One region of the Peribacillus sp. FSL K6-1552 genome, then DNA from elsewhere that is predicted to be linked to it. Evidence: a T-box and tRNA genes for the amino acid it is inferred to sense, from the RefSeq annotation. Region 1 holds a T-box; the other holds one or more tRNA genes.
The links. A T-box is a leader RNA that pairs with one kind of tRNA and senses whether it is charged. The one in region 1 lies ahead of glyQ (glycine--tRNA ligase subunit alpha), so its partner is inferred to be a tRNA-Gly.
Positions count from the first base shown of each region.

Region 2: it has a tRNA-Gly gene. The T-box ahead of glyQ (glycine--tRNA ligase subunit alpha) is inferred to sense a tRNA for this amino acid. The anticodon was not compared.

Region 1 is NZ_JBBOST010000001.1:4,019,659-4,025,369, forward strand. Features, by position in the region: gene glyS (glycine--tRNA ligase subunit beta) at 1-1,783, opposite strand, end outside; gene glyQ (glycine--tRNA ligase subunit alpha) at 1,770-2,666, opposite strand; T-box leader at 2,854-3,028, opposite strand; gene recO (DNA repair protein RecO) at 3,087-3,839, opposite strand; gene NST21_RS19325 (YqzL family protein) at 3,873-4,016, opposite strand; gene era (GTPase Era) at 4,116-5,045, opposite strand; gene NST21_RS19335 (cytidine deaminase) at 5,038-5,466, opposite strand; gene NST21_RS19340 (diacylglycerol kinase family protein) at 5,476-5,711, opposite strand, start outside.
Region 2 is NZ_JBBOST010000001.1:1,004,952-1,010,662, forward strand. Features, by position in the region: gene NST21_RS04830 (FUSC family protein) at 1-1,452, shown strand, start outside; gene NST21_RS04835 (YbjN domain-containing protein) at 1,606-2,019, shown strand; tRNA gene NST21_RS04840 (tRNA-Gly) at 2,209-2,282, shown strand; gene NST21_RS04845 (B3/B4 domain-containing protein) at 2,606-3,274, opposite strand; gene queG (tRNA epoxyqueuosine(34) reductase QueG) at 3,380-4,519, shown strand; gene NST21_RS04855 (amidase domain-containing protein) at 4,974-5,711, shown strand, end outside.

The sequences.
Region 1 (5,711 bases):
TTACAGCAATATTCATAACGCGACTTAATGCTTCGAGGCTTTCTTTAAAGCCTGCTTCATCTTTTTTCGCGTCCAATACATGAGCACGTTCTACTAAAGAGTGTATAAACCCAATCTCATCGATCAGAACGGCATCAATTAAATCATAACGAATCTGCTGTTCTTGAAGTAAATGTTTTACCCGCGCTTTAAAGAAGGTAAACATGTCTGCTTTTACTTCCTCTAAATCGCGTTTTAGAAGACCTTTTGATTCAAGTCCTTTAAGTCCTAGAGTAATAAGCTCTTCTAAAGAGATATTCCATTTTTTCTCCGCTAAAATTTGAACAACACCGCTTGCCTGTCTTCTCAATGCGTATGGATCCTGGGAGCCGGTTGGAATGACGCCAATAGCAAAGAATGATGCGAGAGTATCAATTTTTTCGGCTATACTTACAACTGCTCCAATAACAGAAGGCGGCACATTGTCATCCGCATGTCTTGGCATGTAGTGTTCATTGATTGCAGCCGCTACTTCTTTTGCTTCTCCTTTTAGGAGCGCATACTTCTCACCCATATACCCTTGTAATTCGGGGAATTCATAAACCATATGACTTACTAAATCAAATTTAGCAATTTCAGCAGCACGAACCGCCAGATCCTTTTCTGCCTTTAAATTCAAAGCATCTGCCAGAACGCCTGTCACCGCTGTTACACGGGCTGTTTTCTCAGCTAAGGTACCTATTTCTTCATGATAAACGATGCTGTCGAGTTTTTTCAAAGCATCTGCTATCTCTTTTTTCTGATCTTCTTTAAAGAAGAATGCCGCATCCGATAAACGGGCACGCAACACTTTTTCATTTCCTTTAGATACCTTTTCTAGATGACGGTCATCTCCATTACGAACGGTTACAAAGAATGCGAGTAACTTGCCGTCTTGATCTTTAACTGGGAAATAACGTTGGTGCTCCTTCATTGAAGTGATCAAAACTTCAGCTGGAAGTTCAAGGAATTCTTCTTCAAAGTGGCCAAATAACACCGTTGGGTACTCAACCAAATTATTGACTTCTTCAAGCAGATCTTCATCAACTGGGATAATCCAGCCTTTTTCCTGCTCAAGACTTTTAATCTGTTCTAAAATAACACTACGACGTTTATCTGGATTAACCATGACAAACTGGTCTCTTAACGTTGCTTCGTACTGTTCAGGAGCCTCTATCATTGCAACTTCTCCTAGGAAGCGATGTCCCTTTGTTTCACGGCCTGTTTCAACATCAGCTATGGAAAATGGCACTACTTCGTTGCCGAATAATGCAATCAGCCATTTAATCGGACGGACGAAACGAAGGTCTTGGTTGGCCCAACGCATATTTTTCGGGAACGTCATCCCGCTGATAATTTCCTGTAAATCAGATAAAAGCTGGGAAGTCGGTTGTCCTTTAATGAATTTATTTACATGGGCATATTCAATACCCTTAAGTTCTTTAAAATAAATATCCTCAGCGGTCATCCCTTGGCCTCTAACAAACCCTAATGCTGCTTTAGACCAGTTTCCTTCACTGTCCAAAGCAATTTTTTTAGCTGGTCCTTTTGCTTCTTCTTCGATATCTTTTTGTGATTCTGAAACGTCTTTTACCAATATGGCCAAACGTCTTGGTGTGGAAAAAGCTTCAACCGCTCCGAATTCAATTGCTTTTTCCTTAAGCCATTTCTGTACTTTATCTGACAACTGTTTCATAGACGCTGTCACAAAACGAGCCGGCATCTCTTCCAATCCAATTTCCAATAACAAATCACGCTTGCTCATTTGTATTCTCCCCTTTCACTTTTAGAATCGGGAAGCCTAATTTTTCCCGCTCTTCATAGAAGGTTTTGGCAACCTTACGTGCTAAGTTACGGCAGCGGGCTATATACCCCGTTCTTTCCGTTACTGAAATCGCACCTTTTGCATCCAAAAGATTAAATGTATGTGAACATTTTAAAACATAATCATAGGCAGGATGTACAAGCCCTTCTTCCATTTGGCGATGTGCTTCCTTTTCATACATTGTGAAAAGTTGAAATAACATATCAAGGTCGGATGTTTCAAACGTATATTTTGAATGCTCGTATTCCGGCTGTCCAAAAATATCCCGTACTGTAAATCCTTCTGTCCATTCTAGATCAAACACATTTTCTTTTTCCTGAATGTAGGAAGCCAGACGCTCGATTCCATATGTAATTTCCACGGAAACCGGCTTACACTCAAGACCGCCTACCTGTTGGAAATACGTAAATTGTGTAATTTCCATTCCATCAAGCCAAACTTCCCAGCCGAGACCAGCACAACCTAGTGATGGGTTTTCCCAGTTATCTTCTACAAAGCGAATATCATGCTCAAGTGGGTTAATACCTAATGCGCGCAATGAATCCAAATACAGCTCTTGGATATTGTCTGGTGATGGCTTCATGATCACTTGGAATTGATGATGTTGATAGAGACGGTTAGGATTCTCTCCATAACGACCGTCTGCTGGACGGCGGGATGGCTCCACATAAGCAACACTCCACGGTTCAGGTCCAATTGCTCTAAGGAACGTATAAGGGCTCATCGTTCCTGCCCCCTTCTCGACATCATAAGCATTCATTAATATGCAGCCTTGTTCAGACCAATGCTTTTGTAAAGTTAAAATCATATTTTGAATATTCATCGTACACCTCCAGATTATTTAAAACGCCTCTTTATGAATTAGGGACGGGAACTCCTATACCAGTAATTTTGAATCGTTTATCGGCCACGCATGCATTTCACCAATTAATTCAAGTGTTTTACCGGTCCATTCATTGTTATTCTTTCGCATTTTTGCAAACAAAAAACTCCCGTCTCTATGCGAAATGCATAGGGACGAGAGTTTACCCGCGGTTCCACCCTAATTGCCGTTAATAAACCGGCCTCTTTTCAAAGCTACATGCTCCGGAATGCCTTCCCTGTAAATCCATATCCCGGCTTTCACCATCCCGGGTTCGCTTTTTATGGAGAATGACAGATACTCTTTTCCATCAACGCAATCTTCTTATTTTAATGATTAGAATTTTATACAATCAGGCCTGGAATGTCAATAGGTCAAATCTTAAAACATATCTTTCATCGTATCAATCTGTTTTAAGAACTTTTTTGATTTTAAATGGAGGCCTGAATACTCTTCATAATAAGCATCAATGATTTTCTGCAGTTCTTTTTTCGTTTCAGGCTTAACCGAAATGTTTCCGAGCCTTGATAAATCCAAATAATAAAATATTCGCAGCAATTTAACGGCTGCGGGTGAAATTTTATAGTGATATGGGTCTTTTCCCAGACAGCGGTGACAAATAAAACCACCTTCCCGTAGCGAGAAGGAGAATTCCCCTTCTGTTTCACCACAAACAGCACATTGATTTAGTACTGGGTTAATCCCGTTGACGGGCAGCATCTTCATTTCGAAAATAAATTTCAAAACCTCCGCGTCATATTCTTCGTTTATGTAATGCAAGGTTTGCGAGAGTAATTCAAACAGATATGGATTTGGTTTCTTATCATCAACGCTTTTATCAACCAATTCAACAATGTATGAAGCATATGCAGTGGCAAAAAGGTCCTCCCTTATAAAACGAAGCGAGTCGACCATTTCTCCTTGTTGAAGACTTCCGAGTCCGCTTGATGTAGAAACAAGGAAATACCCGGAGCAAAAAAGTTGGGTGACGGCAGCAAGCCTGCTATTAGGTTTACTGGCTCCTCTAGCCATAACTCCAATTTTCCCTAGCTCACGGGTATAAATAGTAATAATTTTGTTGTTTTCTCCATATGCAGTCCGTCTTATGACAATGCCTTCACATTTTTGGAGCATACCAAGACACCACCCATGCTTGCCAAGACTATCTTATGAAACAGGAAAATCAATATCTGCTAGCTCTTCACTCAATACTAAGGGTCTTTCCTGTCTTTCGACTTCTATCTCCTTAAACAGCAAATAGGTGTCCACATTACCTGTTTCACTAAATAACTCCCAGGTAAAATCCAACATATAAAGCCCACCTTTCATTTTTAACTAGCAATATAAATATCCGACCATATGATTAGCTTGACCTTTTTCCACACTTTCATGAAGCGTAAATTTTGCTAATTAATACTCACTCTCATTGAAACCATAATCGCGAAGTTGGCTTGCTTTGTTACGCCAATCCTTCTGTACCTTCACCCATAGTTCCAGGAATACTTTCGAGCCTAATAAATTCTCGATATCAACCCTCGCACGGCTACCGACTTCTTTCAACATTTTCCCTTGCTTACCAATGACAATACCTTTTTGTGAATCACGTTCTACCACAATCGTAGCCATAACATTAATCGTATCACTGTTATCCATTTTTTTTATTGAATCGATAACAACAGCCACTGAATGGGGAATCTCCTCCCTAGTCAGGTGCAGAACTTTTTCGCGGACCAATTCGGAAATAATAAAACGCTCCGGATGATCGGTTACTTGGTCAGCTGGATAAAACTGTGGACCTTCAGGAAGATGCTCCTTGATTTGCTCAAGCAGTGTATCGACATTATTGCCCTCAAGCGCTGAGATTGGAACGACGGCCGCGAACGGATAAAGCTTTTGATATTTCTCAATAATTGGAAGCAAATCATCAGGGTGCATAGCATCAATTTTGTTGACTACAAGGAAAACAGGTGTTTTTACGGTTTGTAGTTTTTCAATGATAAACTCATCACCACGTCCGTATCCTTCTGTCGCATTAATCATGAAGAGAATCAAATCGACCTCTTTCAATGTATTTGTTGCTACCTTCATCATAAAGTCCCCAAGCTTATGCTTCGGTTTATGAATACCCGGTGTATCAATGAATATCATTTGTGAATCGTTTTGTGTAAGTACACCTTGAACCTTGTTTCTAGTTGTTTGCGGTTTATCACTCATAATGGCAATTTTTTGACCAATAACCCGATTCAAAAATGTACTCTTGCCAACATTAGGTCGTCCTATAATTGAAATAAAACCTGATTTGTAACCTTTTACTTGTGTTTCGTCAAATAGTTTATTCATTTAAATCCTCCGGTGAAAAAGCTCCTGGAAGCAATTCCTGTACTGTTAGTTCTTTAATATCCCCGTTTAAGTTGGTTAAAACAACCATCATATCTTGTTCACATAGTTCTGAAATAACCTGCCTGCACGCTCCGCATGGAGAAACTGGACGATCAGTATCTGCCACGACTGCTAGTTTTGTGAACTTCTTATCATTATGGGCATAGGCACTAAATAAAGCGGTTCTTTCTGCGCAATTGCACATACTATATGCAGCATTTTCTATATTGCACCCATGATAAACCTTACCATCGGCAGTTAATAAAGCAGCCCCTACTTTGAATTTTGAATAAGGTACATAAGCCTTTTCCCTTGCTTTTTTAGCTTCCTCGATCAATTCATTCGTATTCAATTCACATCTTCCTTTCAAATTGGATACCATTTCAACCACCTATAGACCAAACTTCGGCAAAAAGATAATCAATCCAACTATTATAGAAAATATAGCATATATGAATACAGCTCCCGCTGCAATATCTTTTGCCTGCTTAGCAAGGGGATGGATTTGGTCTGTTACCAGGTCTACAACCCTTTCAATCGCTGAATTAACGAGCTCTAATGTAATCGTACCAGCAATGGCAGCCAAAATGAACAGCCATTCCATCCCATTCAATGAAAAATACCAAC
Region 2 (5,711 bases), 3.0 Mb from region 1:
TTATCTTGGATAATCTGTATGTTAGGCTGGTTTTACAATCCCCATGGACCTGAAACTAATGCAGTGGAAAAAGTGTATAGAGAGTTGGCGGTATTCTTTGATTCAATAGGGACGGAGAAGTTTAATACAGCAAGACACAGAACGGTACTAGCAATGAAGCAAGCAGAAAATACGCTTTTAGCCGGGTATTCAGCCAAGAGAAGTACAGATATATTTAAGCGGTTGTTTCTTTTAAATGAACATGCGAACACGATATTCTTGAGAGTTCTTGAAATTTCTTTGAACAATAAGATCGTACTTCCACCTGAATTAGGGAAATCCGTTCAGGCACTAGCTGACTCTATTGGATCTAAAACGAAAAATAAATCAAAGATTCTTCAGCCAGAGCAGGTTGATAAAGAAGTAGAAGATTTATTCATAAAAATCTATAATGCAGATGCCATCATGAATGAACCGGTTCAAAAAATTCATCAAGAAGTCTTAATCTCAAAGCCTTCTCTAAAAACCATATTTCTGGGGGCATTTGATAAAAACTCCATAGTCTTTCTCACTTCTGTACGATATGGAACAATCCTTACTATCGCCGCTATCATCGCCTATTCAGCCGGTTTTAATCGTTCGTATTGGGTGCCCTTATCCTGTGCTGCAGTAATGTCCGGTGCTACCATTATCGCCACATTTCATCGTGCTGTTCAAAGGACTTTCGGGACAATCATTGGGCTCCTATTAGCAAGTTTCATTCTTGCATCTGTTCATAACGAGTTTATTATTGTGCTAATCATCTTGTGTTTGACTTTCATTACAGAGCTTTTTATCGTTCGGAATTATGGGTTAGCTGCGATGTTCTTTACACCTTCAGCTTTAATCATGGCAGAATATTCAACTCAAAGTTACGACTTCAGTTTCTTTGCAACAGTAAGGATAACTGATATCGTTGTAGGGAGTATTATAGGTCTTGCTGGGTCATTGTTAGTCGGAAGTCGATCAGCGTCCAGTCTTCTGAGTCATTTTATCGCGAAAACGATTCGAAGTCAGGGCCAATTTTTATTAATGGCGTTCTCTGAAAATAATAGGACCCTTACATTTGATGAGAGCAGTGAACGAAGCAAAATGCTAACCAATATGGTCAATCTATTAACGGTATACAATACATCTCTAGGTGAGATATTCAAAAACAAGGCCAGATTAGAGTCTCTATGGCCCGTAATATTCTCAATAGAACAATTGGGGTATTATCTAAAGGCCAGCTTGAAATACTCTGAACGTCCAGTTCTTTCAGAGAAGGATCTCGCTCAATTGCTTTATGTTTTTGAAACCATGGCAATAGCTGCAGATAAAGATCAATCTTCAACAAATAAAACCGTACCTGAAATTGAAGGGTTTTCAAAAATTCGTCACGAGATTTTGGACCTCCAAGAAGCTCTTCAGTTTAGGGGAGGAGTTTCAAGCTAACCTTATAGTTTTGTTTAAGGGAGTTCTTATTATTGGCTCCCTCAATTCAACTGAATGAATGCACTAGCTGAAAATAGAGGGTTTATTGAAAAAGTCTGTAAAAATGCCAATTTTCAGTATAAAATGTAAATACATACAGAAAGGTGATGGATCATGTCAAACGTTGCTAAATTTCGAGATTTTTTAACGCGCGAGAAAATCTATATGAATGAGTTGAAAGAAGATGACACCACCTTTTTTAGAGCAGAGCAAAAGTTAAAGGATGGCTGGAAGGTTCTTTTAGTTTTTGCTTTCAACCAAAATGAAAATGTGGCGGATTTATTTTGCTTTAATGTTGCCGAGTTGAAGAATCCTGATAAAAGGCGGGATGTACATACACTGTTAAATGAATATAATGCTAATTTTAGATATTCAAAGTTGTATGAAGAAAAAGGGACTATTTCAATTCGTTATTCTTATTCCCTTGAGGGAGAATTTTTACCAGATCTAGCTTTCAGGAAGTTGATCATGTTACTTGAAACAGCGGAGCAGGTATACCCGTCGTTAATGGAAGTCATCTGGTCTTAACAGTGGAGATGTAGGGAAAGTTCTCTGTTATTAGAGAACTTTTTAACATCTTTAATAGAGTGATGAATATACTATTGTTACATTCATTAAATTTTTATTATTTTTTTAAAAATAACTATTGCATTTATTTAATATAAACTATATAATTAATTTTGTTGATAGCGATTCGACAAATTTCTACAAGAATATGCGGGTGTAGTTTAGTGGTAAAACCTCAGCCTTCCAAGCTGATGATGAGGGTTCGATTCCCTTCACCCGCTCCAATACATACTCATAACGCAGGGTTTCGTTACCTGGAGAACGAAGCTTTGCGTTTAAATATTTTATAATGAGAATTCTACTGTTTACAGTAGGGTTTTTTTTATTGTCTAGATTTGTATGTACCTATAATTTAAGGAAGTAGTATGAGATAAGGCTGATCATGGGTGACTAAGAAACTAGTTGATATGATGTCAGGAAGCGTATCAAGTGAATCCAAAACTGGGGAATGTGTTTGTAATAGAAGAAAAAACATTCACAGTGATATCCTATCCTATAAAAAGACCCCTTCCGATTTTGGAAGGGGTTTAGTTCTGCTCGATTGTTATTATACTTCTAAAATGGAATAAGTTCCTTCTCCACCGTGGATTTCGAGGAACATTTTCATTAAGGACTCTGTTAGCTGATGGGCTTCTTTGATTGGTGTCTTTGGTTGTAAATAGATGATTTGGATTGCCTTTTTCGTTTCTTCCGTGACCTTTGTTCGTTCTGAATCAACGTAGGGGCTTCCAAATGCTCCATCACGATCGGCAGAAGTAATCATGTTTTCCATTGAATTCAAGCGGCCATTCAAGCCGTTATACTCGTCTGTACTCTCACCAATTTTAATCGAGATATCTCCTGTTAATTTATCCGCATCATATATGCCAATAGGCACTTCATATAAAAGGGAGAAGAAGTTATTCAGGTCGATAGCGGAATGAATAGATGTTAAGTAATTTTGTTTTTTAACACGACGGTATAGAGCTTCCACGGAAGGACGGTAGCGTGACGGATTCGTTCCGGTCGTTTTGAAAATCTTTCGCCACTCTTTGATACCCGGGAAATCGGTTAATTCTTTTTCATCTAGATCGAAGAAAAGAGCTTCTTGAAATAACTGCAGTCTTCCTTTGACCATTTGCGGGGAGGGGCCAACTTCGATGTTTTCATATGTAATGATCCCAACTTTGAAATCAGGGATTTTACTGCTAAGATTAGCGGAAATGTTAATTTCCAAGCGTTACACCTCCAAAAATGATTGCAATTAGTTTATCATAGATAGCAATGGTTTGAAATGAATACAAGCTTCGATGGGAATAATGAATGAACGAAGGTGACAAATATGGATATGAATACACTTAAGCAAGAAGTGATTATATATAGTAAAGAGATTGGCATTGATAAAATTGGGTTTACATCAGCCTCTAATTTCACGGAATTGAAAAGTCGGCTGATCCGTCAGCAGGAACTAGATTATCAGTCAGGGTTTGAAGAACCGGATATTGAAAAAAGGGTCAGGCCTGAATTGATTTTTGATAAACCGCAATCCATTATTTCGATTGCACTGGCCTATCCTTCGAAATTGAAGAATGCACCGCAAAGCACAAAAAGTGAGCGACGTGGGATTTTTTGCCGGGCCTCTTGGGGAACGGATTATCATACGGTGCTTCGTAATAAATTGCAGTTACTTGAGGAGTTTATTAAAGATAAAGTGCCAGGAGCAATGGCAAAGTCTATGGTAGATACTGGTGAATTATCGGATCGTGCTGTTGCTGAGCGTGCAGGAATAGGCTGGAGTGCTAAAAATAGTATGATTATTACTCCTGAATTTGGGTCTTATGTATATTTAGGTGACATGATTACAAACTTGCCATTTATACCGGATCAACCGATGGAAGATCAATGCGGGACTTGCAATAAATGTGTGGATGTTTGTCCAACAGGTGCACTTGTGCAGGGTGGCCAGCTAAATTCTAAGCGCTGTATTGCGTTTTTAACGCAGACAAAAGGATTTCTCCCTGATGAATTCAGGACGAAAATAGGCAATCGTTTGTACGGATGTGATACGTGCCAGACAGTTTGTCCGAAAAACAAAGGAATGGATTTTCACTTTCATGAAGAGATGGAGCCTGACCCTGAGGTTGCGAAGCCGTTGTTGAAGCCTCTGCTTACGATCTCAAATCGGGATTTCAAAGAAACATACGGCTATGTATCTGGTTCGTGGCGAGGCAAAAAGCCAATCCAGCGAAATGCCATTTTAGCATTAGCCCACTTTAAAGATGAAACGTCACTACCCGAATTGATTCAGATCATGAAGGAAGATCCGCGGCCTGTATTACGGGGAACCGCGGCCTGGGCGATTGGGAAAATTGGACGGAAACAAGTAGTCTCTATTTTAGAGGAAGCTTTAATGAACGAAACCGATGAAGAGGTTCGTGCAGAAATTGAAAAAGGACTGCAGTTTACCTTGGAGCATCAATAATATTAAATATATCAGATATAGCCGCCTCGTAAGAAATTTAACGGGACGGCTTTTTTTATTTTTTGTAGAAATGTGAGGATGAGGGTTTAATATGTAGGTGAAAAAGAGTGCTCGATATGCTTGGACTAACTTTCTGTTTGCCGGCTAATTTTTTATATAGAGCGGGAGAAGCTCAAAACCCTTCAACCGGAATACAGGGGGAGTAGATTTTGTATTCTGCTGTGATGATGGACTAATAATACCTTTTATTTTTCAGATATATTATTTAATCAAGTGGATACCTTGGCTCGTGATGTTCTAAGTGTTTCTGCTAGTTTCTTTTGTTAATAAGAGTTTATTTCGAGGAAATGAACAAAAACAGGCCATTAATATATTCTTCTTTAATGAAGTTGTGTTTTTGTCCATGCCCTCATACATACACATTAGCATAGATGGTATGAAGGGGGGCATAATTTTGAGGGAACAATTGAAACAGCTTTTGCAAGAAAGAGTGGAGTGTTATACTTCCGATACTCAAGAACGCGATGAAAGAAAATTGCATCTGAAAAAGGAGTTAATGCGGAACCGCTCTACGGAAATTGTGCGGGTAAATGCTGCAGGAAAGGTTCACTCGAAGAGAAAGGAAGAAAAGGATACGGTATTGACCTATAAAGTACATCTACAATATTTATTGAAGCAGGAAGATTCTTTTTATATAGAAGAGGAAATGGAAGAGAGGGAGGCGAGGTTTCGAGATGGATATTTAATAGATGAACGTGACCTTGTACCAAGCTTTGAACCAGAAGAGGTGCCTCCAAAATGGGAAGAAGGTTCGGAGCGGCTTTCTTATAAGTATGACAGGATGAAGGCCGTTCAGTATGCCGAGCGGTGGTGGAATGAATTTAATCCTGCGTACCACAAGTTCACTGATGATTGCACGAATTTCATTTCACAATGTTTGCATGCAGGAGGAATCCCAATGTGGGGGGCGCCAAACAAAAATAAGGGCTGGTGGATAAGAGGGAAAAGCTGGAGCTATACCTGGACGACTGCACACTCCTTATATAATCTGCTCGCTGGCGGGAAGGGAATCCAGACAAAACGTTTAGAAGCAGCTGAGGAGATGGATATAGGCGATATCATGTGTATTGACTTCGAAGGAAACGGACGCTTTGATCATAACTTGATTGTAACGGCGAAGGATCAGAACGGA